One region of the Limnobacter sp. SAORIC-690 genome, then DNA from elsewhere that is predicted to be linked to it. Evidence: riboswitches for the same ligand, from Rfam matches in the RefSeq annotation. Region 1 holds a riboswitch; the other holds the start of a gene.

Region 1 (14,634 bases):
GTTGGTCAATTCAGATTCCACCACACCCGGGTAAACACAAGTGACACGCAGGTTGTCGTTCTCCTGCCGCAAGCCATCAGAAATCGCTCGGACCGCGTATTTCGTAGCGCAATACACCGCACCGGTTGGAACCACATAAAGTCCACCAATTGAAGAAATATTGATGATCTGACCACTCTTCTGTTCATTCATGACCGGCAAGACAGCTGCAATTCCATTCAGCACGCCCTTGATGTTGACATCGATCATCTGATTCCATTCGTCAATTTTTAAGGCATTCAGGTGAGAAAGCGGCATGATTCCGGCGTTGTTGACGATGACATCGACGCCGCCATAGGTTTGGATTGCCAATTCAACAAGTTTGTGAAGGTCGGTCAGTTTGGTCACATCGACTTGTTGATACACCACCTGACCGCCGTTCCAGTTCAAGTTGTCTGCAAGCGATTGAAGTCGGTCTGTGCGTCGCGCGCCCATGACTATTCGATGACCTTGCTCGCTCAGCAACCTTGCTGTGGCTTCACCAATTCCGCTGCTTGCACCCGTGATTAAAACTGTCTTCGTTGCCAATGATTGTTGCATCACAAAATCTCCTCGATCACATTCAAAGATGAGCCTCAATATTGGGCACCGCATCAGGTTTCGGAAATACAGATTCCTCTTGGGATATTGCCTATAAATATGTTTTTGAAATTCCTGCGGACTGCGAGTGATATCTTTGACAGGACATTGGTAAGTTGGCGAAGGTGGTTAATATGACTGACACATTTTCTCGGTCAAGGCAGACTCGGATGGTTGCCATGATTCTGCGCATGGCGACCGCTGAGGGATATTCCGAATCCGCGCTGGATGGGGTGACCTTCATGCGTTGCAACGGCGCATTGGCCAGAATGCCGGCCCTCTACGAGCCAAGTATTGTGATTGTCGTCCAAGGCACAAAACGTGGATTTCATGACGGAAAAATTTACACCTACGATGCCAACCACTATTTGGTGGTGTCAGTCCCCCTTCCCTTTGAAGTTGAAACCCAAGCCACCGCTGAAGAGCCACTTCTGGGTTTGATCATTCGAGTGGATTTTGCATTGGCGGCAGAACTCATGCTAAACCTGAAAGAGTCTGTTTTAGACCAAGGTGAAGAGCTCCCGCCGTTGTTCGCTTCCCGCGTGGATGCCAAGCTTGATGATGCTGTCTTCAGGTTACTTGAAATACTGGAGTCCCCGAATGATTCAACGATTCTGGGTCCTTCGATCATCAAGGAAATCACCTACCGGGTTTTAACGGGCGAGCAAGGCCGAAGTTTGCGTCTTGCTTTCTCCTCTGACCATTATTTGTCGAGGGTGGCAAAAGTATTGAAACTGATTCATTCAAATTACCATCGTGCACTCGATGTGGCTACCTTGGCCAAAGAGGCCAATATGAGCATTCCGACATTTCACGTGCATTTCAAGTCGGTCACCTCCAGTACACCAATTCAGTACATCAAGGCGATCCGGCTTCATCAGGCTCGGCTATTGATGATCAGGAAAGGTGTGAATGCATCCCAGGTGTCGGCCATGGTGGGCTACGAGAGCCCGTCACAATTCAGTCGGGAATTCAAGCGGTACTTTGGTCGTACACCTGTGCAGGAAACTCAGCATGGTCAGTCAATTTTGAGTATGTCGTAACTTCCTGGTTTTTCGTAAATGCACTGAATAATGTGCCAAACTTTCCAATCATTTAATCCTGGGGTTCGCGATGAAATTGGTGCTTTCTTTTTTGATTTCGATCAGTGCTGTATTCCCTACCTTTGCTGCTGAAACTGCGCCACCTCTGCAAACCATTCAATCGCTGGATGTTCCCCGTTACATGGGCACCTGGTTTGAAATCGCGAAATACCCCAACCGTTTTCAGAAGCAATGTGTGCGCAACACCAGCGCCGAATATTCATTACAAAATGACGGCACCGTGAAAGTATTGAACCGTTGCCAACTGGCCAGCGGCGACATGGATGAAGCGAGGGCCAAGCTCGTCAAATTGGCGGTTTAAAGTCGCCCAAGCTGGAAGTGCGTTTTGCACCTGCGTGGTTAAGTTGGTTGCCGATGGTGTGGGGTAAATACTGGGTGATCGACCTGGATCCGGAATACCAGTTGGTGGCTGTGAGCGAACCCAGCCGTGAATACCTGTGGGTATTGGCCCGCACGCAACAAGTGGACAAAGCAAAATACAATGCACTGCTGCAACGCCTGAAAGCCAAAGGTTTTGATTTGAACAAGCTTGAACTGTCGCCGCAAGGCAGTTAAACCATGCGCCAGTTAAACCCGAAGAAATTGCTGCTCAGCAAGTGGACCGCCGCAAAGCCCGTGAACAAGGAAAAACATTTTCTGGTTCGAAGCGTGGTCAAGCCTGCCAGCGAAGATTTGCCCATTGAACTCTTTGAGCTGGAAGCTGTGCATTCAGGCAGAACGCAAATTATTCACTGGCGGGATTTGCAAGACGAAGCGCAGTGGTTGCAGGGGTGGAAGTGACCACGTTTAACCATCGATTGGTACTTATAACAAGCAAATCAATCGTGGCCCTACCGACAGAAAACCCAATTGCTTTCGCGCTGCTGCGTTACAATGCGCCTGTTGGTGCTCTTGGAACAGTCCATGTTCTGAAGTTAAACGGGAAGCCCTTTGGCGCTGCCCCCGCAACGGTACGCAGACAAGTCTTGTGCTTGGCTTTCATCAAAAACCATTGGGTGTTTTAAACGCCTGAGAAGGTGATGAGGGTTCGTCTGCCAGCCCGGATACCGGCCAACAGCGGGGTGTGCAATTTGCACACTGTGTCCCATGCACTGTCGGGGAAGGCGGTGAGGGTACTCGTCAATCAAACTTACAATGAACTCAATTCGCTTGGGAAAGCTATGGCTTGCCACGCCGGTCGCCATTGCTGCGGCCGCTCCTGTATTTGCACAAACCAATCCAACTTTCGAATCCGTGGTGGTCACCGCCACCCGCACCGAACAGCCTGTCACGGATGTGTTGGCCGATGTCACGGTGATTGATCGCGACACGCTAAGCCGCGCCGGGCAAACGTCGCTGCGCGAATTGCTGGCCCAACAGCCGGGCGTGCAAATGTCTTCCAACGGCAGTTACCGCTCTAACACGGGGATTCTTTTAAGAGGAGCATCGGCCACACAAATCATTTTGCTGGTGGATGGCGTGCGTGTGGGTTCTGCAACCAATGGTAGCCTTTCGCTGGAAACCATTCCGCTTGAATCCATCGAGCGCATCGAGATTTTGCGTGGTGCTGCTTCAGCCTTGTATGGCCCAGATGCAGTGGGCGGTGTGATTCAAATCATCACGCGGCAAGCGGGTGTTCCCCGGCGTTCTGTCAGTGTGGGTGTGGGCACCGATGGCCAGCGCCTGGGAGCCGCTCATTTCGGTGGTAAAAGCGGTATTTTTGGCTACAACCTTGGCTTCTCGCATGAGCGAGGCAGCGGCATTGATGCCAAGACGCCCGAGGCAACCGGCTTGAATCCGGATGAAGATCGTTTTGAAACCAGCAGCCTGAATTTCAGTTTGGTGGCCGACGTACATACGGATCATCAGTTGAAGTTTCAATCGCTGTACAGCAAAGGCCGGTATGGTTTTGACGGAACGCCATCGCCCAACCCGCTGGGTTTGAATTCCATGAATAGCGAGGCAATAGCCAATCCAGAAGTGAACCAGTCCAGCCTGCAATGGGTGGCAAAGTGGGCTCCTCGTTGGAAGTCCACCATATTGGTTGCGCAGTCCGATGACAAGTCGGTCACTGAATATCGCCGCCTGTCCGATGGCGCAGACGCAGGTGTCGCACGGTTCAACACCAAGCGCGACCAGTACAGTTGGCAAAACGACATTGGCTTTGGCAGCGATGTGCTTACCCTGTTGGCCGAGCAACGCAGCGAAGAAGTGGACAGCACCACGAACTACCCCGTGAAGGCCCGTACCATTGATGGGTTCATGGCATCGTACGCATTGAACCGCGACCAGTGGGACGCGCTTGGGGTGCTGCGAAGCGACGACAATTCCCAGTTCGGGCGTTTCAATAACTATGCCTTTTCAGCTGGCTACAAACTGAATTCACAATGGCGTTTGGTGGGCAGTGCGGGCAGCAGTTTTCAGGCGCCTACCTTCAACCAGCTGTACTTTCCGGGTTTTGGTAACCCCGAATTACAACCTCAGCGCAGTCGTGCCAAAGAGGTGGGCCTGAAGTATGCTGCGCCAACAATTGTTGCAAGCGCGGTGGTTTATCACAACAGCGTACAAGGCTTCATCACCCCTTCTACCAATGTGCAATCGGCCCGCGCAACATTGCGTGGTGCCACATTCGCGGTAGATCGCCAGTTTGAAACACTGTTGGTCAAAGCTTCCTATGATTACACCGACCCCAGAACCGAACCCGATGACAAGCGCATTGTGCGAATTGCCCGCCACGTATTCAATTTAAACTTGAGCCGTGAAACTGGCCCCTGGCGGTACTATGGAGAATTGAAACTGGCCAGTGACCGTGAAGACAGGGCGATTCGTTTCAGCGACCCCAACATTGAACTGGGTGGTTATGGTTTGCTTAACGCCGGTGTAAGCCGCAAGGTGAATCAGGAATTGTCCGTGTCGGCCCGTTTGAACAACATCACCGACAAAACCTATTCACTGGCCAATGGCTTTACCACACCGGGCAGAAACCTGTTTGTGTCTGCCAACTGGTCTTTTTAAAGGGTGAAACCTGATTGATGCACATGCTTGCCCGTTCTGAACTGATATTGGGTGGCCAGCGCAGCGGTAAATCGCGCCGCGCTGAAAACCTGGCTATTCAATGGCTTGAGGCCGATCCACAACGGCAAGCTGTACTCGTGGCCACAGCCCATATTGGCGACGATGAAATGCAGCAACGCATTGAGCAGCACCAGCTTGACCGCGCAAAGCGCGTGCCCCGTTTGGTGGCGGTTGAGGAATGCCTGTACCTGCCTGCAGCCTTGAAATTGCACAGCACCAGCAACACCCTGCTGATCGTGGATTGTTTAACCCTGTGGTTGGTTAACTGGTTGATGCCACCACCCGGTGCGCCTGCACCTGCACAAGGGTTTCACCACACGGTCGAGCAACTGGTTCACACGCTGCACAACTTGCCAGGGCCGGTGGTGTTGGTGAGCAATGAAATTGGTTTGGGTGTTGTGCCCATGGGCAAGGAGGTGCGCCATTACGTGGATGAACTGGGGCGCTTGAACCAAACCATGGCCGATGCATGTGAACGGCTTACCTTGATGGTGGCCGGGCAGGCGCTGTATGTGAAAGGGGCACCCGCATGAAAATATTTGGCGTGCGGCATTCAATCGCTTTTCTGCTGGCATTGTCGGCATGGGCTGCACACGCAGCACCGCAGCGCATTGTCAGCCTGTTGCCTTCGCTCACTGAAAGTGTATGTGAATTGGGGGCCTGTAGCCGCTTGGTGGGTGTAGATCGATATTCCAACTGGCCAGCATCGGTTCAACAACTGCCCCGTGTAGGCGGCGGGATTGATCCGAATATTGAAGCGATTGTTGCATTGAAGCCAGACCTTGTGTTGATGGCAGAATCGACACGTGCAGCCGAAAGGTTGCAGGCACTCGGCCTGAAAGTGCTGATGCTTGAGCCAAAAACACATGAACAGGTGCAGGTGGTGATGGCCAAAGTGGGCGAAGCCTTGGGATTTGCACCGGCAAAGGCCGAGCAGGTGTGGCGCAATGTGGATGCGGGTGTGTCTGCCGCAGCAGCTTCTTTGCCGGAACATGCGCGCGGTATTCGCGTTTATTTTGAAGTGAACCGGGCGCCCTACGCCGCAGGTGAATCATCTTTTATCGGTCAAACACTCAAGCGCCTTGGTGTGGGCAATGTGGTGCCTGCTGAACTGGGGCCGTTTCCAAAGCTGAACCCGGAATTTGTGGTGCGTGCCAACCCCGACCTGATCATGGTGGGGCAACGCAATGTGCAAGGCATGACCGAGCGGCCCGGCTGGCAGCGCCTGCCTGCGGTGCGCGAACAACGCATTTGCATTTTCAACAGTGACGATGAGGACGCCATTGTGCGCCCCGGCCCCCGCATGGCCGAAGGTGCCCGCCTGCTGGCGCAGTGCATTCTGAAACACAGCAATGTAACTCCAACAAGCCGAGGTGGTGCCTTATGAATACACGCGCAAGCCTGTGGCTGGGTGTTTTGTTGTTGGCCTTAAGCCTGTTGTTGTGCGCCATTGGTTTGGGTGTGGGCAGCACAGGTCTTGAATCGGTGTGGCGCATGTGGGGTGACCCGGTGGCTCATCAAATAATTTTCGACATTCGTGCACCCCGCACACTGTGCCTGGGCCGCCGGTGCCTTGCTTGGGCTGGCGGGTGCGGTTGCGCAAGGTCTGTTTCGCAACCCCTTGGCCGATCCGTTTTTGTTGGGCAGCGCGTCGGGTGCTTCCTTGGCGGTGGCAGTGTCGCTGGCTGTACTGGGCGTGTCGCCATTTGCCGAGGCGTGGGTGGTGCGGCTGGGCCTAACCGGTGCTGCTTTTGTGGGTGCGGTGGGCGCTGTGCTGCTGACCCTGACGTTGGCCAAAGGCGTGCAACACACACTGCGCCTGCTGCTGGCAGGTGTGGTGGTTGGCATGGTGTTGGGTGCGCTGACATCATTAATCACGATTGCGGTTCCGCAAACCTTGCAGGCCATGCAAGCGTTCATTCTGGGTTCTACCGGTTTTGTGGGTTGGCAATCGCTGGGAATCATGCTGCTTTCCGGCGTGTTGTGCCTGGCTGTGGCCTGGGCTTTTTCCCGCACGCTGGATGCCCTTACCTTGGGAGAACACACCGCGCAAAGTCTGGGTTTGCCCTTGCGCCCCGCACGCATGGCATTGATCGCTGTGGTCGCTTTGGCCACCGGTACTGCCGTTGCACACACCGGCCTGATTGCCTTTGTGGGTTTGGCTGCACCGCATTTGGTGCGCGCTGCGGTGCGCACTACCTATGCACAGTTGGTGGTGTTGGCCAGCCTGATGGGTGGGGTGTTGCTGCTGGCTGCCGATATTCTGGCCCGTGGCTTGATTGCGCCTCAGGAAATTCCTGTGGGCGTGTTGACTGCCACGCTGGGTGGCGGCTATTTGCTGTGGCTGATGCACAGGAGGGCGGGGTAATGAACATGAACCAGACTACTGCCGCATTCGAGGTAAAAGGCCTTTCGGTTTCACTGGGTTCGGGCCGCTTTGCGTGCCCCGTCATACACCAGCTTGATACTCGTATTGCGGCTGGCCGCTGGACCTGTGTGGTGGGCCCAAACGGCGCGGGAAAATCCACTTTTCTGCGTGCCTTGGCTGGGCTTGTTCCCACGCAGCGAGGCCGTGTCAAGGTGAATGGAAAAGACTTGCAGAGCTATGCACACCGCGAACGCGCCAAAACTGTGGCCTGGCTGGCCCAGGGCGGGGCCGATCAGGCTGCTGATGACTTGAGTACCTACGACATCGTCATGCTGGGCCGCTTTCCCCATTTGCCCTGGTTAAGCCCGCCCGGCCCAGCCGACCACGCCGCTGTGCAGCAGGCCATGGAACAAACCCGTGTGTGGGAATGGCGCAGCCGTTTGTTTGGAAGTCTTTCCGGGGGCGAACGCCAGCGCGTGCTGCTGGCGCGCCTGTTGGCTGTTCAGGCCGACATTGTGTTGATGGACGAACCTTTGGCCAACCTCGACCCGCCGCACCAGGCCGACTGGATTGCGCTGGTGCGTAGCCTGGTGGCCCAAGGACGAACGGTGGTGACCGTGTTGCATGAAATTTCCCTGGCCTTGCTTGCCGACGACCTGTTGGTGTTGCAAGCAGGCCAATTGCACTACGCCGGCCCCAGTCACGAGCCGACGGCACACCACGCCCTGCAAACTGTTTTTGATCATCGACTTTCCATTCACCAGGTGAACAACCGTTGGCTTGTGTTGCCAACCTGACTGCGAGAGAAAACCCCATGCAAATTGAAACGCCCCCCACTGAAAAACGTTACGACCGGCCCGAAGGCGAAAGGCGTGGCCTGATCATCGTGAACACCGGCGATGGCAAAGGCAAAAGCACTGCGGCATTTGGCCTGGCCTTGCGTGCATTTGGGCGCACCCATGTGCATGGCAAGCTCGTGAAAATTTACCAGTTCATGAAAGTGCCCAGTGCGCGTTTTGGTGAACATCGATCCTTCGAGCAACTGGGTTTGTCCATCGAAGGGCTGGGTGATGGCTTTAGCTGGAAAAGCAAAGACATCGAACATTCAGCGCAACTGGCCCGGGACGGCTGGGCCAAAGCCCGCGACACCATTCTGGGAGGCGAACATTTTATGGTGGTGCTGGATGAACTGACCTACGGCTTGATTTACGGCTGGATCCCGCTGGAGGATGTGTTGCAAACCCTGCGCGAACGACCCAAGGATGTGCATGTGGTAATCACCGGGCGGCGTTGCCCGCAGGAAGTAATCGACATGGCCGACACGGTGACAGAGATGACCATGGTCAAGCATGCTTTCAAGGCAGGCATACCGGCCCAGCGCGGTATCGAAGATTAAACGCAACGCAAATGGACAATGCCAGCCCCGCTTTGATTTTCGCCACGTCTTTTACATCCATTGACGGTTTGGCTGGTGCCATGCTGGTGGCTTTGCTCGTCGATTATTGTTTCGGCGAACCGCCGGTTCGCTGGCACCCGGTGGTGTGGATGGGCAATTATCTGGGGTGGGTCGGTCGTTTGTTTGCACCTGTAATGGGTGTTGTGCCCAGCAAAGTGATGGCCCCATTCACAGCCGGTGCCTTGGCGTGGTGCGCGGGTGCTGCGGGTGTATTCATTCTGGCTGCGTTGCTTTCAAAGTGGGTGGCACAGGCGAATTGGGTTTTCCAAGTGTTGTTGCTGGGCCTGTTGTTCAAACCCATGTTGGCCTGGCGGGTGCTGCGCGATGAAGTACACGCAGTTGAAAAAGCCTTGCAACGTTCACTGCCCGAAGGCCGACAGCAGGTGGCGCGTTTGGTCAGCCGCGATGTGAACGGCCTGAGCGAGGCGCAGGTTCGGCAGGCTGCCATTTCTACACTTGCAGAAAATTTAAATGACTCTGTGGTAGCCCCGCTGTTCTGGTTTGCGGTGCTGGGTTTGCCAGGCGCTGCAGTTTATCGCTTTGCCAATACGGCCGACGCCATGTGGGGCTATCTTGGCGAACGCGCAGGGCGCGACTGGACCTGGGCAGGCAAGTGGGCAGCACGCGCAGACGATGTGTTGTCCTGGTTGCCTGCCCGCATCACCGCCGTGCTGATTTGCCTGTTGTTCAAAGGTCGTGGCCTGTTTCAATTACCCGGTATTGCACAACAAACCCCTTCACCGAATGGCGGTTGGCCCATGGGGGCCTTGGCTTTGGGCATGAATATTTGTCTGGAAAAGAAAGGCGTGTATTGTTTGAATAGGCAAGGCGAGGCGCCACGCAGTGCCACATCGAAGCCGCCTTGCATGCCTGCGCACAAGTGGTGGTATTCATAGCGGTGCTTTGCTTGGTGGCTGTTTCGTGGGGGGTAACATGAACACACGTATACATGGCAGTACCGATGAGCACGGGCCGGTGCCCTTTGACTTCTCGAGCAATGCCAATGCAGTTGGGCCTTGCCCTGTGGTGTTGAACGCAGTTCAGCAGGCTGACGCACTGCGTTACCCCGATCCGAATTACACGGCCTTGCGCACTGCGCTTGCCGACTTTCATCAAGTGGATGAATCCAGAATTGTGGTTGCGGGCAGTGCAAGCGAATTCATTCAACGCCTGACCACCTGCCAGTGGCGCAAGGGCTGCAATTCTTACTGGGTGCCGCAACACGCTTATGGCGATTATGCGCACGCCGCGCAGGTGTGGGACATGGAACTGGTTGATGACCCAAGTCAGGCTGGCTTGGTGTGGTTGTGCAACCCTTCAAGCCCCTTGGGGCAAACTGAATCGACCGAGCTCTTGAAAATTGTAGAGGCCCACCCCGATGTGGTTGCCGTGCTTGATTGTGCTTATGAACCCTTGTGCCTTGATGAACAGGCCCGCACGGCCGTGCAAAAACGAGACCATTTGTGGCAATTGTGGTCGCCCAACAAGGCATTGGGCATGACAGGTATTCGCGGCGCTTACGCCATTGCACCCGTGGGTGAAAGCCGAGCGGTGTGCGCACTGAATAGCCTGGCACCTTCCTGGCCGATCGGCACGCACGGGCAAGCAATGCTGCTTGCCTGGACCTTGCCGGAAACACAAGGCTGGTTGGCTGAAAGCCGCAGCGTGCTGGCGCAATGGAAACTGGATCTGCTGAATTGCCTTCACCAGCGGGGTTGGGAAACGATGCCCAGCATTGCCTCGTTTGTGTGTGCCAAAGCACCTTGCGGAATTGATGAGGTGCACCTGCGCGCGCGTGGCATCAAGCTGCGCGATGCCACCTCGTTTGGTTTGCCCGGCTGGTGGCGCTTGTGCGCGCAAGGGCCACAGGCCATGGCTGCGCTTTCAAGTGCGCTTGAATATTATCCTGCAAGGCAGGGCCACGAATGACCGCAGTGTGTGTGATGGTTCTGGGTACCAGCAGCGGTGCAGGTAAAAGCTGGGTGACCACGGCATTGTGCCGTCACTATGCACGCCTGGGTTTTAAGGTGGCACCCTTCAAGGCACAAAACATGAGCAACAATGCCCGCGTGGTGGCGGGTTTGCATGGCAGTGAAGGGGAAATTGGTTCTGCCCAGTATTTCCAGGCGCTGGCCGCATGTTGCGAACCGCATGTGCACATGAACCCGGTGTTGTTAAAACCCGAAGCCGACACCAAAAGCCAAGTGGTCGTGTTGGGACAAGTGGACATGGCGTTGAGCAAGACCCCGTGGCGGGAACGCAGCGCCCAGGTGTGGCCGCACATCATGGCATCACTGGATGCACTGCGTGCCGACCATGATGTGGTGGTGATCGAGGGGGCAGGTTCACCGGCAGAAATAAACTTGCACGCCAGTGACATTGTGAACATGCGCGTGGCCGTGCACGCGCAGGCGCGCTGCCTGCTGGTTGCCGACATTGACCGTGGTGGGGCTTTTGCCCACCTGTATGGCACCTGGCTTTGTTGCCCACCGAGGAACGTGCCTTGATTCGCGGTTTCGTGTTGAACAAATTTCGAGGTGATGCGGCCTTGCTGGCTCCCGCGCCCGAACTGTTGCAGCAGTTGACCGGTGTACCCACCGTGGCCACCCTGCCCATGTGGTTTCAGCATGGTTTGCCGGAAGAAGATGGGGTGTTCGATGACCGCAGCCGTTCCACTGGCCGCGTGCACATCACCATTGCTGTGCTGGCTTTTCCGCGTATCAGCAATCTGGATGAATTCCAGCCCCTGAAAAATATGCCCGGTGTGCGTTTGGTGTGGGCCCGCACACCTGCCGATTGTGCAGGCGCTGACTGGATTATTCTGCCGGGTTCAAAACACACCACAGCCGATTTGGCATGGTTGCGCGAACAGGGGCTGGACCAAACTGTGGCCGCGCATGCCGAACAAGGCAAACCCGTGTTGGGCATTTGTGGTGGCCTGCAAATGTTGGGTGAGGCACTGGTGGATGCGCACGGCATTGATGGCAATGCACCGGGGCTGGGGCTTTTGCCTTTGGTGACCTGCTTTGAACCCGACAAAACAGTGCGCCGTACCACGCTGCTTTTTGGTGCCGTGCAAGGGCCTTGGGCCGCGTTGGCGCAGCAACTGGTCAACGGCTATGAAATTCACCATGGTCAAACCGCGCAACACCCGGCGCTGGCTCAAGTCGGGCAGCTTGCGCGCGAAGTGCTGCCCGGCTTGGGTTGGCAAAATACAGCGGGCAATGTGCTGGGTGTTTACGTGCACGGCCTGTTTGAAGATGCCGCAGTGTTGGCCGCATTGTTTGGCGCACAAGCCCCCACGCTGGAAAGCGTATTCAACGGGCTGGCAGATTTTCTGGAACAGCATGTACAACCGGGCGTATTGAGCGCACTTATCGAACCCTAATTTTTCAGGTACACAGCACCCATGCCATTTGATTTACCCCTTGTTCAAAACCCCTGCAGTGCTGTTTTGCAAGCACGGATCCAGGCCTTGCTTGACAACAAAACCAAACCGCTTGGTTCATTGGGTCGGCTTGAAAAACTGGCCGTTCAAATAGGCCTGGTCTTGGGCACTGAGAGCCCTGCTCTGGAACAGCCGCAAATGCTGGTGTTCGCAGCCGACCATGGTTTGGCACAGCGCGGGGTGTCCGCCTACCCCAGCGATGTGACCTGGCAAATGGTAGAAAATTTTCTGGCTGGTGGTGCGGCGGTCAGTGTACTGGCACGCCAGCATGGCTTGAATTTGGGCGTGGTCGATTGCGGTGTGCGCCATGAATTCACGGCGCGCCCCGGTTTGTTGATTCGCAAAATTGGATATGGCACGGCTGACAGCCTTGAAGGCCCGGCCATGTTGATTCATCAATGCGAACAGGCGCTGCTCAATGGTGTTGAGTTGCTTCGCAGCCTGCCTGGCAACGTGCTGTTATTGGGGGAAATGGGCATTGGCAATACATCGGCTGCAGCGCTTTTGATGGCGTGTTTCACCGGGTACGACATTGCTGAATGCACCGGTGCGGGAACGGGTTTGAATCCCGAAGCTGTTCAGCGCAAAACAAGTATTTTGCGGCAGGTTTTAAGCCAACATGCCAAGCACAAACACCGCTTGAAATACTTGCAGCCGTTGGCGGGTTTGAAATTGCAACGATGGTGGGTGCGGTGTTGCAGGCCGCTAGTGAACGCCGTGTGGTGGTGGTTGATGGTTTTATTGCCACTGCAGCGGTGTTGGTGGCGCATGCAATGTGCCCCAAGGTGTTGGCGTACTGTGTTTTTGCGCATCAATCGGGCGAGCAAGGCCACCGCAAGATGCTGAAATTCTTGAATGCACAACCCTTGCTTGATCTTGGTTTGCGTTTGGGTGAAGGCTCTGGTGCAGCTTTGGCGTGGCCCTTGCTGGTGTCGGCTTGTAGCATACTGCGCGACATGGCCAGTTTCGATTCAGCCAGCGTGTCGCGCGCAGGCGATTCAACACAGGCGTAATTTCCCATGCTTCAACTGCTCACTCAATTCATTCGCCACTACCTGCTTGCAGTGCAGTTTTTCACACGCATACCCATTACCGGAAAATTGGCTGAGTGGGTGGGCTTCTCGCCCGCCATGTTGCGTGCCAGTGCTGCACATTTTCCCGGTGTGGGCTGGCTAGTGGGAGCAACATGTGCAGCCGTGTTGTGGGGCTTGGTGTGCGCCTTGCCTGAAGTACCCGCTGCAAGCTGGGTGGCAGCCGTGTTGTGCACCGTGTTCAGTGTAATGTTGACGGGTGCGTTTCATGAAGACGGTTTGGCCGACACGGCTGATGGCTTGGGTGGCAGCATGAACCGCGAACGCGCGCTCGACATCATGAAAGATTCCCGGGTGGGCACCTATGGCGCACTGGCGTTGGTGCTGGTGGTGTTGCTTAAAATCAGCCTGCTGACCATGTTGTTGCAAATCGCAACCTTGACGATTGCAGCGGTGGGCGTGTTGGGTGCGCATGTGGTGTCGCGCTTCTTGCCCTTGTTAATTATTCGCAGTTTGCCGCATGTGGGCGACACACATCAATCCAAATCAAAGCCACTGGCTGATCAAATTGGCAACCGTAGTTTAGCGGTCGCCACGGTGTGGGCTGCAATGGTTTTTGGTGTGTTGTATGCGCTTGCACCGGGCGCACCCTGGTGGGCAGCTGCTTTGGGCGCCGTATTGGCACTGGGTTATATGTGGCGCTTGCTAAAACGCAGGTTGGGCGGATTTACTGGCGACGGTTTGGGGGCCACACAACAAGTGTGTGAAGTGGTTTTTTACCTGGGCTTGTTGTTGGCTTGGCCGCTGGCTGCTGTGTCATGAAGCTGTGGTTGGTTCGCCATGCCCCGGTGCTGTTACCTGCAGGAATTTGCTACGGCGCAAGCGATGTATTGGCCGATGATGCGGCCAGCCTGCAATCGGCCCGGCAAGCAGCAGAACAATTGCCGCCAGGCTTGCCTGTGCGTGTTTCAGGCCTGCTGCGCGCGCAACAACTTGCAAACCATTTGGCGGCGCTACGGCCCGATCTCCCCACCGCAATTGTAGATGTCCGCTTAAATGAAATGAACTTTGGTTGCTGGGAAATGCAGCCTTGGGACGCAATTCCACAAACCGAATTCGACGCCTGGCTGGCTGATTTTGATCACCATTGTTTTGGCGGTACTGAAAGCACACATTTGGTGTTGCAGCGCGTGGGGAAAGCTTTAAGTGGCGTGCAGAACGATGAATTGTGGATTACCCACGCTGGCGTCATTCGTGCGGTGCAGTGGATTGTTGAACACGGTTTTGAACCTGTTCAAAAGGCTGAAAACTGGCCGAAAACGGTGGTGGAGCCAGGTGGGTTGTATAGTGTGGAAATTCGGGGTTAATTAGATGCTTGTCCATTCAAGGTTGATTACACGCACAAGAATTCGTTGTTTTTCCTCTGGGTTCAGCAGGCTCAAAAGATAGTCTTCAATCTGGTTGGGCGTTTGAGGTGTTGGTGAGCCATTGAGTGTTTTCGGTATGTTTCCCCGCGAATGTTTTCCAAACCAAAGCGCCAAGTAAATGCCGTGCCC
Region 2 (14,634 bases), 670 kb from region 1:
GTACTTACAAACGGTGGTCGTTTGCCTCGGGGGTGATTGTCAAATGCGCTTGGCCAGCTCGGCGGCTTTGCCGATGTAGCTTGCGGGAGTCATGGCCAGCAGGCGTGTTTTTTCCGCTTCGGGCAGGTCAAGCTGGGCGATGAATTGCTTCAATCCTTCTTGTGTAATGCCCTTGCCGCGGGTCAGTTCTTTCAACTGTTCGTACGGGTTGGGCAGGCCGTAACGACGCATCACGGTTTGTACTGGTTCTGCGAGCAATTCCCAGGCGTTGTCGATGTCGGCAGCGATGGCTGCTTCATTCACCTCCAGTTTGCCCAGGCCACGCAGGCAGCTTTCATAGGCCAACACCGCATAGCCTATGCCCACGCCCAAGTTGCGCAGCACGGTAGAGTCAGTCAGGTCCCTTTGCCAGCGTGAAACTGGCAGTTTCTCCGCCAGGTGTTTCAACACCGCGTTGGCCATGCCCAGGTTGCCTTCTGCATTTTCGAAGTCGATGGGGTTCACTTTGTGCGGCATGGTGGATGATCCCACTTCACCTGCTTTCAGCTTTTGTTTGAAGTAGCCCAGGGAAATGTAGCCCCAAATGTCGCGGCTCAAGTCGATCAGAATGGTGTTGGTGCGGGCAATTGCATCCATCAGCGCAGCAATGCCGTCGTGTGGTTCAATTTGAATGGTGTAAGGGTTGAAGGTAAGCCCCAGGCTTTCAATCAAATCACGGCTGAGCCTTTCCCAGTCAAAATCGGGGTAGGCTGACAGGTGAGCGTTGAAGTTGCCCACGGCACCGTTCATTTTGGCCGGCAGCTCGACTGCTTTGATCGCGGCGATGGCGCGCTCCAACCGGTGTACCACGTTGGCAAATTCTTTGCCCATGGTGCTGGGGCTGGCTGGCTGGCCATGGGTGCGGCACATCATCGGAAGGTCTGCAAACTGGTGGGCGTAATTGCGCAGGGTGGTCACCATGCGGTCCAGTGTCGGCAAAATCACTTGTTCACGCGTTGCTTTCAACATGAGTGCATGGCTCATGTTGTTGATGTCTTCAGACGTGCAAGCGAAGTGAACAAACTCCGCTGATTTTTTCAGTTCTTCATCGGCTTGAAACTTTTCTTTAATAAAGTATTCAACAGCCTTGACATCATGGTTGGTGGTCGCTTCGAATTCCTTGATGCGTTGGGCATCTGCTTCTGAAAATTCGGTTTTGATGGCTTCAAGTTTTGCCAAAGCTGTTGCGGAGAAGGCAGGGAGCTCAGAAAAGCCAGCCTTGGCCAGTGCTTTCAGCCATTCGATTTCTACGATCACGCGGTGGTGCATGAACCCCGCTTCAGAGAGCAATGGGCGCAAGTTGGCCACTTTGGACTGGTAACGGCCGTCAAGCGGGCTGATTGCGGTTAAGGTGCTTAAAGAGTCTGAAGAGATCATGCGGGTGGTAAAAATTGAGGTTTTTCAAAGCCTTGTATTGTAACCTGTCTCACTGGAAACTGTTTGGACAGAATGGTGTCCGCGGTGGTATTTTGGAATTCTGCTTGTTCAATTTGTAAAACTGTTAGACACTTTCAGGTCGTAAAAAACAAGACGCAATCTCATCCAGGATTGTATTTAGGAGAACTGTGATGAAACTAGTGGGATCCCTGACTAGCCCCTTCGTGCGCAAAATTCGCGTTCAGCTTCAAGAAAAAGAAATTCCGTACGAGTTTGTTCTGGAAAATGTGTGGGATGAAAATACCCGCATCGCCGACCACAATCCGCTGGGCAAGGTGCCTTGTCTGATTTTGGACGGTGGCCAGACTGTATTCGATTCTTTGGTAATCTCAGGCACGCTTGAATACATGATGCCAACAGTGCCCTTGTTGCCAACAAACCCCAATATGCGTGCCTTGGTTCGCACCATGGAGTCTTTGGGGCAGGGTATTAGCCAGGCCGCTGTTGATATTATTCTGGAGAAGAAATTCCATGAAGGTGACAAAGTAAGCCAGGCATTGATTGATCGTCAAACCCAGAAAATTCACAACGGCTTGGCCTGGGTTTCCCACCGCATTAAAACCACCCCCGGTTTTTACCTGACCGAGCAATTCAGCCTGGCGGACATCACGGTTGGTTGTGCATTGTTCTACCTGGATTTCCGCATGCCTGAACTGAAATGGCGCGAGTTGTATCCGGAATTGAATGAATATTCCGAACGCCTTGCCTGTCGCCCAAGCTTTGAGGACACCAAACCTCAGTAACTGGCAATAACTCCGCCACCCAGGCACACATCACCCTGGTAAAGCACTGCGCTTTGCCCGGGTGTCACTGCAAACTGGCTTTCCATGAAGTTCAACTCGAAGCCTTGATTGGTCAATTGGAAGTCACAAGCCGAGTCTTCCTGGCGATAGCGCGCCTTGCAAGCCATGTGTGTTTCTGAAGGCGCCTGGCCTGAAATGTAATGGGCCTGTTCGGCTGTCAGCACTTTCTGGTGCAACCAAGGGTGGTCATGGCCTTGCACCACATACAGCGTGTTGTTTTTCAGATCCTTACGGGCCACAAACCAGGGTTCGCCGTTGCCTTCTTTCTGGCCACCAATACCGATGCCTTTGCGCTGGCCTAGTGTGTAGAAGCTCAGCCCCACGTGTTCGCCAATTTGATGGCCCTCGTCATTCAAAATGGGGCCTGGTGCAGTGGGCAAATACCGATTTAAAAACTCACGGAAAGGCCGCTCGCCAATGAAGCAAATGCCAGTGCTGTCTTTTTTGGTGGCATTGGCCAAACCCAGTTCAAGCGCTATTTTCCGCACTTCGGTTTTCTGGATTTCACCGAGCGGAAACAGGGTTTTACTCAGCTGCGCTTGGTTCAGTCGGTGCAGAAAATACGATTGGTCTTTGCTGTGGTCCACCGCTTTCAGCAGCTGGAATTCACCGTTGACTTCCCGCACGCGGGCATAGTGGCCGGTTGCGATGTAATCAGCGCCCAGGCTGTAGGCATGATCCAGGAAAGCTTTGAACTTGATCTCGCTGTTGCAGAGAATGTCCGGGTTTGGGGTGCGGCCTGCCGAGTACTCGCTGAGAAACACCGAGAACACCCGGTCTTTGTATTCGCTGGCGAAGTTTACCGCTTCAATGTCCACGCCCACCACGTCAGCCACACTTGCAGCGTCCAGCCAGTCTTGCCGGCTGGAACAATATTCCGAGTCGTCATCGTCTTCCCAGTTTTTCATGAAAAGACCAATCACGTTGTAACCCTGCTGTTTGAGCAGCCATGCCGACACTGAGGAATCAACCCCGCCCGACATGCCAATAACTACTGTTTTTGCCATGATGCTTACGACACGCCGGGGGGCATGGGCCCTGCAAGTACGCTGGGATGTGTGTAAACATGCTCAAGCGGCATGATGGGTTGCTTGCCGGCTTTCCAGTTCAGGAAGTCCTCAACACAGCGCATCACCAAGGGGCTGCGGTGTTGGTCTTGCGTGGCGCGCAGTTCTTCAACTGTCATCCACAGGGTGCGAATAATGCCGTCGTCCAGGGCACGCTCTGTGTGGTGTTTAACCACCTCGGCTGCAAATGCGAAGCGAAGGTAAGTGACGTCTTCCAGCGTGCGTGAGCTGGTGTAGCGGCTCATGTAAATACCCAACAACCCCACAGGGTTTACTTCCCAGGCCGATTCTTCCAGTGCCTCGCGGGCAGCACCAAACTGCGGCGTTTCACCTGGGTCCAGGTGGCCTGCGGGTTGGTTCAGTTTGATGCCATCGGTGGTGTGTTCTTCCACAATCAGGAATTTGCCCTGATGTTCAACAATGGCCGCTACTGTAACGCTGGGTTTCCAGACTTCTGACATGGCTTTCAATCGCACTACTTAAACAGGGTGCGCCGAGGGTTGGGAGTTAAAAAACACGTTAGAATAGCAGGGTTAAGGTGCTTGTGCTCATTTTTTGAGCGCAGTTAAACGGGAAGCAGGTTCAAGCCTGCGCTGCCCCCGCAACGGTAAGTAAGTGCGGGTGTGTCATTTTGCCACTGGTAGTAAAGCTGCTCTAAATGCAGCAACTGGGAAGGCGACACATCAAAACTTACAAGCCCGGATACCGGCCTTGACCGTTCAGCCTGTCCCATTCAGGCGAGCGACTGGTGCTGCGGGGAGGCAGTGCGCAGGCGGCTAGTGTCGAAATTTCAAACCGTGTTGCTTCATCAACTGCAGCGTCGTGGTTTGCCTTTGTCCGGTCTTTTGCTCCATTTCTCTTTTCTCGCAGCGTATTTCTATCTGTACGGTGGGTACGGAATATTTGTGTGAGCATCATGAAGAAGACTTGGATTTCCCTCGCATGCACCATTGCGTGCAGCCCAGCGTTTGCACTGACAGACGCAGAAAAAATCGAATTGTCCAAGCTGGACAGCAATAATTTGCCGGCGGTTGTGGTTCACAGCCATCAAACCTTCGAATCCGATGAATTGGCACCCCCTGCCGTGACCCTGATCACGCGCGAAGACATCGATAAATCAGGCTACACCACCATTTCTGAAATCATCGAGAAGCTTGGTTTTGTAGCGACCCGTCAGGGCTTGTCTGGCACACGAGACGCGACCTATGACCTGCGTGGTTACGGCGGAACTGCTTCATCGAATTTGGCGGTGATTGTGGATGGTGTTCGTTACAGTGTTAAAGAACAAGCTGCAGCGAGAATTTCTGCGGTACCGATTCAAAGTATTGAGAAGATCGAGATCATTCGGGGTGGAGCTTCGGTGGCCTATGGTGATGGTGCTTCTGCGGGTGTTATTCGTATTACTACCCGCAGTCCAGAAGCTGAGTCGAAACCAGAAGGATCTTTGCTGCTTAGCACAGGCTCCTATGGTTACAATGAATCCAGCTTTAGCGGCTCTGCGGGAGTGGGGCCATGGTCATTCAGTCTTGATCATCAGCAATCCAATACACGCAATTACCGCCGTAACAACGGTGAAAAGTTTGACAGTGTGGGCGGCACCATTCGATATCTGACCGGGGCACACCAAGTAGGTCTTCGGCTAGGAAATGACAACTCGGAAGTGCGTTTGCCAAACCAGCTGACCTTGCAACAGTTTAAAGATGACCCTAGGCAAGCACCCAACAGCAACCCCAATAACTTTTCGAATATTCAAAGAGATTCAGCCAGCCTGTTTTTCAAGGGACAGTTGGGGTCGTATGAATATGACTTAAATCTGGCACGCAACGACCAGCTCAACACATTCAGGCTGGGTGGCGCTACAGGTGAGCGTTCCTTACTGGATGACCAGATTATGGCGAGCTTGAGTCGAGATTTCAACGCGCTGGGGCTTGCGCATCAACTTACCGTGGGGGTTCACCTCCAAGACGCCACCTACGATACGGTCAGTGTTTTTCCCCCAGCGTTTTTTGCCAATATTTCACAGAAGTCCAATGCACTGTTTGTTACAGACGATGTGTTGGTCAACGAAACTTTGCGTTTGAACGCGGGCTTTCGGGTAGAGAGTATTGACCAGTTCAGGGAAGACACTTCCTCGCCCGATGATACTGTTTCCAGGAATGTGGATTTAAATGCCTTCGAGTTTGGCGTCTCTAAAAAACTGAACGATACCTACACCTTGTTCTCGAAACTGGGGCAGAGTTATCGGGTGCCGAATGCTGATGACAATGAGCCGTTTTCAAGACCGTTCGCGGATAAGTTCATCAATCCCCAGCGTGCCAAAGAGGTGGAGTTTGGCGTGAACCGGACTGCACCGGGTAATCGGCAAACCGTTCGGCTATTCTTTGCGAAACTGAAAGACGAAATCATTGCAGCACCATTCGATTTTGGCGGTTTTCTGGGTATCGCAAACGTCAATTTGGACAAAAGCGAGCGCCTGGGTGTTGAACTCGAGCATGTGAGTGATTTGACGAACGACCTAGAATTGCGCGCAGCTTACACTTATCTGGATGCGTCGATTGAATCTGAGCCTTTGGACAATGTGCGTGTACCTCTGGTGCCAAGCCATCGTGCTCAGGTCGGTTTGAACTATGACTTCTCGGAGGACACGCGGGTTGATTTTCTCTTAAGTGCACAAAGCGATCAGCGAATTGGTGGAGACTTAACTACGCCTCAGGGCGTTGGGCATATTCCTGGCTTTGCTGTGGCTGACTTGGCTTTTCACCGAACCTTCGGTAAAGCCAAGGTGTCACTGTCAATCAACAATTTGTTTGATCGAAGTTATTATTCTCAAGCCTATTTCAATTTCTTCGGGAACCCTGCGCCGGTGGGTGTGTACCCTGACCCGGAAAGAAACATGAAATTGACCGCAAGGTTTGACTTTTAACTGATGAACTCAGTGCGACAAATTATTGTTGGCTTGTTTGTTTGCTGCTTGAGTTGGGGGTTCGCTTTTGCAGGCGAACCCTGCGTCCAGGACGACACAAACCAAACCGTGTGTGTACAGCAAGCCCAGCGAGTGCTGGTGCTTGCACCGCACCTCACGGAAATTGTGGATTTCGTGGGTGGCATGAGCAAGGTTGTTGCTGTGGATGGTTCCAGTAATTTTCCGGAAAGCGTGAATACTTTGCCCAAGTTGGGTAACCCGTGGATGCTCGGTGCAGAATCAATTCTCGCCCGCAAACCCGATTTGGTGTTGGTGTGGCAATCAGGTATTTCAATGGAAGTTGTGGCACAGCTTCGCAAAGCGGGTGTGCCAGTATTTGTCAGCGAGCCCAAAAAAATTGAGCAGGTGGCCAGCACCATGCGCCGGCTGTCGAAGTTGCTGGGTACCGAGCAGGCCAGCGCGCGCAGCGTGGAAGAATGGTTGCAGCAGTTCAAGTCTTTGCGAGCCGAGTATGGCGGTCGATCAATAGTGCCGGTGTTTTATCAGGTGTGGAGTCAGCCATTGATGACTTTGGGTGGGCAGCATGCTGTGTCAGAAGTGATAGAGCTGTGTGGCGGCCGAAATATATTTGTTGATTTGCCAAACCTTGCTGCACAAGTGAGCGTGGAAGGGGTACTGAAGCGCAAGCCAGAGGTGTTGCTAGCAAGTGGCTCCGAGCGAGATCATCAAAGTTTCGTCAGGCAATGGGCCAGCTGGCCTCAGATGCCAGCTGTAAAGCGCAACCATGTGTATACCGTTCCCAATGATATTTTGGTGCGCAATGGTCCACGCCTTATTGGGGCCGCCAAGTTGGTGTGCGCGCACATTGAGCAGGCTCGCCGCTGAATTTTTGACTCAGAAGCAGCCCTGCGCTTCTCACCATTCTCCAATTGATGCTTAGATCACTGGATCAACACAATTTCAACGGATTCAATTATTATTTGACAAGAATTATTGTCAGATACCGGGTTGTGGTTATCCCTTAGATTGAGTGATACTACCGTGCTATAGTCCGCACCAGCAGTGTATTTGCAGTTCCTAAACATCAAATAAAAGCGCTTTCCCACAAGGAGAAGTTCCATGAAAATCGGAATCCCGGCCGAGACAAGGTCCGGAGAAACGCGTGTAGCCGCAACACCCGAAACGGTGAAGAAGCTCATTTCTCAAAAACACGAAGTGTTTGTTCAAGCAGGTGCAGGTATTGCCAGCTCGATCACCGACCAGGCCTACAGCGATGTGGGTGCAACAATTGTTGATCGCGCAATGGATGTGATCAGCAACTGCGACATGATCCTCAAAGTGCGCGCGCCCGCTGAAAACGAATTGTCGGCCTACCGTGCAGGTCAGGTAGTGGTTGGCATGCTGAACCCCTTTGACAATGCATCACTGGAAGCCATGAACAAGGCCGGTTTAACCGCCTTCGCACTGGAAGCTGCGCCACGCACGACGCGCGCGCAAAGCATGGACGTGTTGTCATCACAAGCCAACATTGCAGGTTACAAAGCGGTGATGATTGCGGCCAACGTTTACCAGCGCTTCATGCCCATGTTGATGACTGCTGCCGGTACCGTAAAAGCTGCTCGCGTTCTTATTCTCGGTGTGGGTGTTGCAGGCTTGCAAGCCATTGCAACTGCCAAGCGTTTGGGTGCGGTTATTGAGGCATCTGACGTACGCCCTGCCACGAAAGAGCAGGTCGAATCGTTGGGTGCAAAATTTGTTGATGTACCTTTTGAGTCAGACGAAGAACGTGAAATTGCCCAAGGTGTGGGTGGCTATGCACGCCCCATGCCTGAAAGCTGGATGAAGCGCCAAGCTGCTGCCGTTCATGACAAAGCGATCAAAAGCGACATCGTGATTACCACGGCCTTGATCCCCGGCCGCAAGGCGCCCACATTGCTGCATGAAGAAACCGTGCGTGCAATGAAGCCCGGTTCTGTGGTCATCGACCTGGCGGTGGAGCAGGGCGGCAATTGTCCCTTGTCCAAACTGAACGAAATTGTCGACGTCAACGGCGTAAAAATAGTGGGTTATGCAAACCTGGCCGCCATGGTGGCCGCAGATGCATCCGCACTCTATGCCCGCAACGTGATCGATTTCCTGAAGCTGGTTTTCGACAAGGAAGGCGCCTTCAAGATCGACATGGAAGACGACATTGTTGCTGCGTGCCTGATGTGCACCGGCGGCGAACTCAAACGCAAAAACGCTTAAGGAAGGAGCCAACATGGACGCAATTAGCCCCACCGTGGTCAACCTGATTATTTTTGTACTGGCCATTTACGTGGGTTACCACGTGGTTTGGAACGTAACCCCCGCGCTGCACACCCCCTTGATGGCGGTGACCAACGCTATTTCAGCAATCGTGATTGTGGGTGCCATGCTGGCAGCTGCGCTGACTGTAACGCCTTTGGGCAAATTCATGGGTGTGCTGGCTGTGGCCTTGGCCGCCGTGAATGTGTTTGGTGGCTTTTTGGTCACCCGTCGCATGCTTGAAATGTTCAAGAAAAAGAACAAATAAACCAACAGCGATCTGGAGAAATTTATGGAATTGAGTTTCAACGCAGTGACGCTGTTGTACCTGGTGGCGTCAATCTGTTTCATTCAGGCTCTCAAGGGCCTTTCACACCCCACAACTTCGCGTTTGGGGAACACCTTCGGTATGGTGGGTATGGCAATTGCCATTGCCACTACAATCGGCCTTATCTTCAAGCTGGCTGAAATTGCTGGGCAATCGGCCGTAACCGGTTTGGGCTGGGTGCTGGCTGGTTTGGTGGTGGGCGGTGGTTTGGGCACCGTCATGGCCAAGCGTGTCGAAATGACGAAGATGCCTGAGCTGGTGGCTTTCATGCACAGCATGATTGGTTTGGCTGCTGTGGCCATTGCGATCGCTGCTGTAGCCGAGCCCGACGCATTTGGTATCACCGCCAAGGGCAATTTCGACATTCCACTGGGTAACAAAATCGAGCTGTTCATTGGTACCTTTGTGGGTGCAATTACCTTCTCAGGCTCAGTCATTGCTTTTGGCAAGTTGAGCGGCAAGTACAAGTTCCGCCTGTTTCAGGGCGCACCTGTGCGTTTCACGGGTCAGCATCAGCTGAACGCAATTCTTGGCATCGTGATGATTGGTTGCGGTGTCTGGTTCGCTATTACGCAAGACTGGACGCCCTTTGTCATCATGACGATTGCAGCTTTCATCCTGGGTGTCACGCTGATTATTCCAATCGGTGGTGCCGACATGCCAGTGGTGGTGTCCATGCTGAACAGCTACTCTGGCTGGGCGGCAGCCGGTATTGGCTTCTCGCTGAACAACAGCATGTTGATTGTGGCGGGTTCGCTGGTGGGTTCTTCCGGTGCGATTCTTTCGTACATCATGTGCAAGGCCATGAACCGCTCCTTCTTCAACGTGATTCTGGGTGGTTTTGGTGGCGAGGCCGATGCAGGCGCAGCAGGTGGTGGCCAGCAGCGCACCGTGAAAAGCGGTTCTTCCGATGATGTGGCCTTCTTGCTGACCAACGCAGAAACCGTGGTGATTGTGCCCGGTTACGGTTTGGCCGTGGCTCGCGCGCAGCACGCCCTGAAAGAACTGAGCGAGAAGCTAACACACATGGGTGTTACGGTGAAGTATGCGATTCACCCAGTTGCGGGCCGTATGCCTGGCCACATGAACGTGTTGCTGGCTGAGGCTGAAGTGCCCTACGACCAGGTGTTTGAGATGGAAGACATCAACAGCGAATTTGCACAAACCGACGTGGTGTTGGTGTTGGGTGCGAACGATGTGGTAAACCCCGCAGCAAAAGACCCCAAGAGCCCGATTGCAGGCATGCCAATTCTGGAAGCCTACAAGGCAAAAACCATTATCGTGAACAAGCGTTCAATGAACGCGGGTTACGCCGGTTTGGACAACGAGTTGTTCTACATGGACAAAACCATGATGGTGTTTGGCGATGCCAAGAAAGTGATTGAAGACATGGTGAAAGCGGTCGAGTAAATTTGATGCAATCGCTTTGTTTTGCAAAGGCCCGGTGAGAAATCACCGGGCTTTATTTTTTCACGAGGTCGCAGATGCGTTGCACCACCAGCCCGGTGTGTTCCATCGGCAAGAAGTGCGTGGCATCGGCAATCACCTCGATGTGGGCCTTGGGCAAATGCTTCTGAATGCGCGCGTGTGCGGTGGCGGGAAATGTAGATCCTCGACTTGCTGCCAGAATATGGATTGGGCAGCCTGGGTCACGAATCCAGCGCGCGGCATTGGGCTCTGTGTGTTGAAAGGTAAGTGATTCCCAGCTGGGTGGGCAGGCCAGTTCAACTTCATTGTTGTGGCTGGGCACAAAACCATGTTCTACATAGGCTTTTAGCCATTCATCGCTCCACGTACCAAATGCTTTTTTGCTGCGGTAATTCTCAAAAGCGTCTTGGTGTGTTGGGAAACTTGCCCGCCGTCGGGCGGCTGCTGCAGCCATGGCAATTCGGTCAGCAAAGCCAAACCAGTTTGCCAAGCGCAAGGCAAAACCTTGCTTGGGGTCCAGTAACACCGGTTCTACCAATACCAGACCCTTTACTTTCTCAGGGCGTAGGGCCGCTGCCGCCAAGCTGGTGGTGGCACCGATTGAATGCCCGGCAAGCCACATGGGTTCGCTGGCCTGGTCAAGCACGGCGATCAGGTCTTGATAATAAGTGGACCAGCCGCGAAATGTTTTTGGGTTGCCCGCTGACCGGCTTTCGCCATGTCCGCGCATGTCCCAGGTGTGTACGTCAAAGTGTGGCAATAACTCGCGTAGCAATGGGGTGTAGGTTTTGGCGTTAAACCCGGTGGCGTGTGCCCAATGCAGTTTGGGTTTGTTTCCGGAGTTAGACCAGCGCATCATTTGTATTACGCTGCCATCGTGAGAAACAACGGGGTATGCAGATTCGATCATTCGGAGCGTTCAAGCCACATGGCGTCGCCGTAACTGAAGAACCTGTATTGTTGCGCAATTGCATGCGCATATGCGTTGAGTATGTTGGTTTTTCCGGCAAAAGCAGACACCAGCATCAGCAAGGTGCTTTTGGGTAAGTGGAAATTGGTGATCAGCCTGTCGACCACTTTGAAGCTGTAGCCGGGTTTGATAAAAATTTGCGTGTCGCCGGCATGGCCGCGATGCGCAAATTCTGCTGCCTTATTCAAACCTTCGGTGGTGCTTAAATTGCAGCCTGTTTCCGTGGCCCAGGCCTCCAATGCCCGCAGGGAAGTGGTGCCCACTGCAACCACTTTGCCACCATTTTCTTTGGCTTTGATCATGCTTCGATTAGCGAACCCGAAATGGCGTAGCGCTCGCTGTGCATCACGTGTTCATCCACGTTGTCTGTTTTAACAGGCAGGAAAGTACCAGCGCCGACATGCAATGTCAGGTTCAACAGCTTTACGCCGCGCGCCTGTGCGTCTTGTAGCAGCTTCTCGGTGAAATGCAGGCCCGCCGTGGGGGCAGCCACAGCGCCCGGCTCACGCGCAAACACGGTTTGGTAGCGTTCATCGTCTTGCGCATTCGCGCTGTGTTCAATGTAGGGGGGCAGGGGCAGGGCGCCATGCGTATCCAGCAACTCGGGCAGGCTCAGGCTGCTTTCCAGTAACTCCAGCTGGTACATCATGTCGTGTTTGGTCAGCACACGGGCTGTGGCCGCGCCAGCCAATACAATTTCACTGCCCGGTTTGGGTGACTTGCTGGCCCGAATCATGGCGGTAAAGCGCCTGTCGTCGAGAATTCGCTCCAGCATCACTTCGATTTTTCCGCCACTGGCTTTGTGGCCTTCAAGTCGGGCCTTCAGCACTTTGGTGTCGTTAACCACCAGGACATCATTGGGCTGAAGCAAGTTCAGCACATGCGCAAACAGGTGATCTTCAATGGATTTGTTGTTGTTGCAAACAAGCAAGCGCGACTCACCACGGTGTTCCGGGGGGTGTTGGGCAATCAGTTGTTCAGGAAGATCAAAATCGAATTCGGACAGTTTCATGGTTGCTTTCATGTTGTCCTGGGGGCTGGTGCCGAGGGCGGGAATCGAACCCGCACGATATCTCTACCACTGGATTTTGAGTCCAGCGCGTCTACCAATTCCGCCACCTCGGCAAGCCCGCAATTATGGCAAAAAACAATATTGAACACAACACCCCTTTGCAGAAATAAGTCATTTTTTTTGCGATTGCTGACAATGTGCCCCTCTCGTGGGATTACCGCTTGCGCAGCGAACCCACATACTGGTTGTGTACCTTATCCAAAACGGGTTTGTTCACAATGTCTTTCAAGTGGAAATGGTTGCTTACTACGTTTGTAGCCCAGTTGCTGCTGGGGGGCATTTTCACGACCATTCAATACATACACATGGGCAAATTGGCCGAGCAGGACCTGCTTCGCATTCAGGAAAGTTTTCAATCCGAACTGACCAAGGCTCATTTGGCCAACAACAGCCATTCGCTGAACGCACTTTCTTCAATCGTTCGGGATTTCTACTCGCGCCACAAACCCGCAGCCGTGTGGGTGAACGAGGGCAGCGAGATGGCTTATGCCATGGGCGACGTGCCCGACGACCTGACCCCGGCGGCAACCCCTTTGTTGTCGATTTTTGATTTACCAAATACCGGGCAACAACTGAAGGTGTTGTTTGATGAAAACGAAGTGTACCGGGGCCGCAATGACATGCTGTTTTACCTGGCCGGTGTGTTTTTATTGAGTGCGCTGGCCTGCTCAATGATTCTGTTGGGCTTGAGCAATACCCTGTCTGCCCGGCTCGAGGACCTTCGCAGCAAGGCCATGGAATTGCAGTCTGGAAAAATTCAGTCCCGAATCGAGGTGACCGGGCGTGACGAAATTTCCTGTTTGGGTGCGGCCTTCAACAGCATGGCCCAGGCCATTGAATTGCAAATGAAGGCCATGGAGCAAAGCCACGCACGGTCGGTGTCTGAGAAAAACCGACTCGATATGCTGTTGTCGTCTCTGGCCAGTGGCGTTGCTTATCTGGATGAGCATTTCAACTTGCTTTACTTGAACAAAGCCCTGGCAAAAATGCTGAAAATTGAAACACTCAATCCCGAGTCGGCGAAGCTTGAGTCGGTGTTGATTCAAGCGGGGGTGGTTCGAGAGCAGCGAATTCGTTTGAAAGACTTGGTGACTGATTATTTTGGGAATCATGAGATGCCTGTTGAACTGAATTTTACGGATGGCCGGGTGCTGCAATTCCGGTTTGCGGTGTACAACGACAAAATTCAGGGTGCCCATGCGGTGTTGATTGTAGACGACGTCAGTATTCGCAAAAATGTGGAGGACTTGCGCAATGAGGTAGAGCGCGATCCACTGACTGGCGTGCTGAACCGACGGGGGTTCGATATGACCCTTGAGGCTCGGCTTTCGCGATTGCTGCCGGGAGAAACTCTTGGGCTTATGTTTCTCGACCTTGACGGGTTCAAGGCCGTGAATGACACCCTGGGCCACAAAGCCGGCGATCAAATTTTGAAGACCAGTGCCACATTGCTGAAGGGCGCAACTCGAAACGTGGACCATGTTGCGCGCTTGGGCGGCGACGAATTCGCCATTATTGTGGCCCGCTGTAATATTCAATTGCTTAAAAACATTGCGGAACGAATTATTGAATCATTTGCCTGCGACAAGCTATTGGTGCGTGTTCGGCAAAACCATGGTTTGACGGTGTCGTGCAGCATTGGCGCGGCCATGCACCCACTGCATGGGCATTCCATTCAACAGCTGCTTGAAATTAGCGATGAGCAAATGTATCAAGCCAAGAAGGCGGGTAAAAACTGCTATCGAATTGCCGGAGTGGCCACTGAACTTTTGCTTGGTGATGCAGCAGTCAAGGTCTAAGTTGGTCAAATGTTTTCATGGTTAGCCCCAGTGTCGAAGCCAGCGATTAGCCGGTAGCCTTCTAGCAACTGAACTGGAGACACAAGACCATGAACATTGTTTGGCTGGAAAGCGAAACCGTACGTACCCCTTTGCCCCGTCCAGAGTGCGCGCACACGTGGACTGAATACCCTTTCACCACTGCAGACACGCTCAAAGAGCGCATCAAGGAAGCGGAAATTCTGATTATCAACAAGGTGAAAATTGGCCCGGCCGAGCTGGACGCAGCACCTAAACTGAAAATGATTCAATTGGTGGCCACGGGTACCGACAACGTGGACAAAGCGGCTTGTGCCGAGCGCGGCATCAAGGTAAGCAATGTGGTGAATTACGGCCCCGAATCCGTGGCTGAGCACGCCATGGCGTGTATTTTGCAGTTGACCCGCCGCGTACCCGAGTGGGAAGCGCTGGTGCACGATGGCAGTTGGAGTGCATCGCGCTTT

What was found. A riboswitch is a leader RNA that binds a small molecule or an ion and turns the genes downstream of it on or off. The one in region 1 is predicted to bind cobalamin.
Region 2: it holds a riboswitch for cobalamin, as region 1 does, so the genes downstream of both, BSZ31_RS07255 (TonB-dependent receptor) here and BSZ31_RS04025 (TonB-dependent receptor domain-containing protein) in region 1, are expected to answer to the same signal.

What each region holds. Positions count from the first base shown of each region.
Region 1 is NZ_MQVZ01000001.1:842,789-857,422, reverse strand. It holds gene BSZ31_RS04045 (SDR family oxidoreductase) at 1-579, opposite strand, end outside; gene BSZ31_RS04040 (AraC family transcriptional regulator) at 789-1,661, shown strand; partial or broken gene BSZ31_RS04035 (lipocalin family protein) at 1,732-2,276, shown strand; gene BSZ31_RS04030 (TIGR02450 family Trp-rich protein) at 2,280-2,501, shown strand; cobalamin riboswitch at 2,588-2,791, shown strand; gene BSZ31_RS04025 (TonB-dependent receptor domain-containing protein) at 2,856-4,715, shown strand; gene BSZ31_RS04020 (bifunctional adenosylcobinamide kinase/adenosylcobinamide-phosphate guanylyltransferase) at 4,739-5,308, shown strand; gene BSZ31_RS04015 (ABC transporter substrate-binding protein) at 5,305-6,162, shown strand; partial or broken gene BSZ31_RS04010 (FecCD family ABC transporter permease) at 6,159-7,143, shown strand; gene BSZ31_RS04005 (ABC transporter ATP-binding protein) at 7,149-7,940, shown strand; gene cobO (cob(I)yrinic acid a,c-diamide adenosyltransferase) at 7,958-8,539, shown strand; gene cbiB (adenosylcobinamide-phosphate synthase CbiB) at 8,551-9,495, shown strand; gene BSZ31_RS03990 (aminotransferase class I/II-fold pyridoxal phosphate-dependent enzyme) at 9,533-10,528, shown strand; partial or broken gene BSZ31_RS03985 (cobyric acid synthase) at 10,525-11,987, shown strand; partial or broken gene cobT (nicotinate-nucleotide--dimethylbenzimidazole phosphoribosyltransferase) at 12,009-13,060, shown strand; gene cobS (adenosylcobinamide-GDP ribazoletransferase) at 13,067-13,900, shown strand; gene BSZ31_RS03970 (histidine phosphatase family protein) at 13,897-14,445, shown strand; gene BSZ31_RS03965 (hypothetical protein) at 14,446-14,634, opposite strand, start outside.
Region 2 is NZ_MQVZ01000001.1:1,512,685-1,527,318, forward strand. It holds gene purB (adenylosuccinate lyase) at 40-1,416, opposite strand; gene BSZ31_RS07240 (glutathione S-transferase C-terminal domain-containing protein) at 1,608-2,219, shown strand; gene mnmA (tRNA 2-thiouridine(34) synthase MnmA) at 2,213-3,286, opposite strand; gene BSZ31_RS07250 (NUDIX hydrolase) at 3,292-3,807, opposite strand; cobalamin riboswitch at 3,866-4,075, shown strand; gene BSZ31_RS07255 (TonB-dependent receptor) at 4,263-6,269, shown strand; gene BSZ31_RS07260 (cobalamin-binding protein) at 6,273-7,154, shown strand; gene BSZ31_RS07265 (Re/Si-specific NAD(P)(+) transhydrogenase subunit alpha) at 7,389-8,516, shown strand; gene BSZ31_RS07270 (NAD(P) transhydrogenase subunit alpha) at 8,530-8,823, shown strand; gene BSZ31_RS07275 (NAD(P)(+) transhydrogenase (Re/Si-specific) subunit beta) at 8,848-10,293, shown strand; gene BSZ31_RS07280 (alpha/beta fold hydrolase) at 10,346-11,221, opposite strand; partial or broken gene queA (tRNA preQ1(34) S-adenosylmethionine ribosyltransferase-isomerase QueA) at 11,218-12,305, opposite strand; tRNA gene BSZ31_RS07290 (tRNA-Leu) at 12,320-12,406, opposite strand; gene BSZ31_RS07295 (diguanylate cyclase) at 12,572-14,152, shown strand; gene BSZ31_RS07300 (NAD(P)-dependent oxidoreductase) at 14,242-14,634, shown strand, end outside.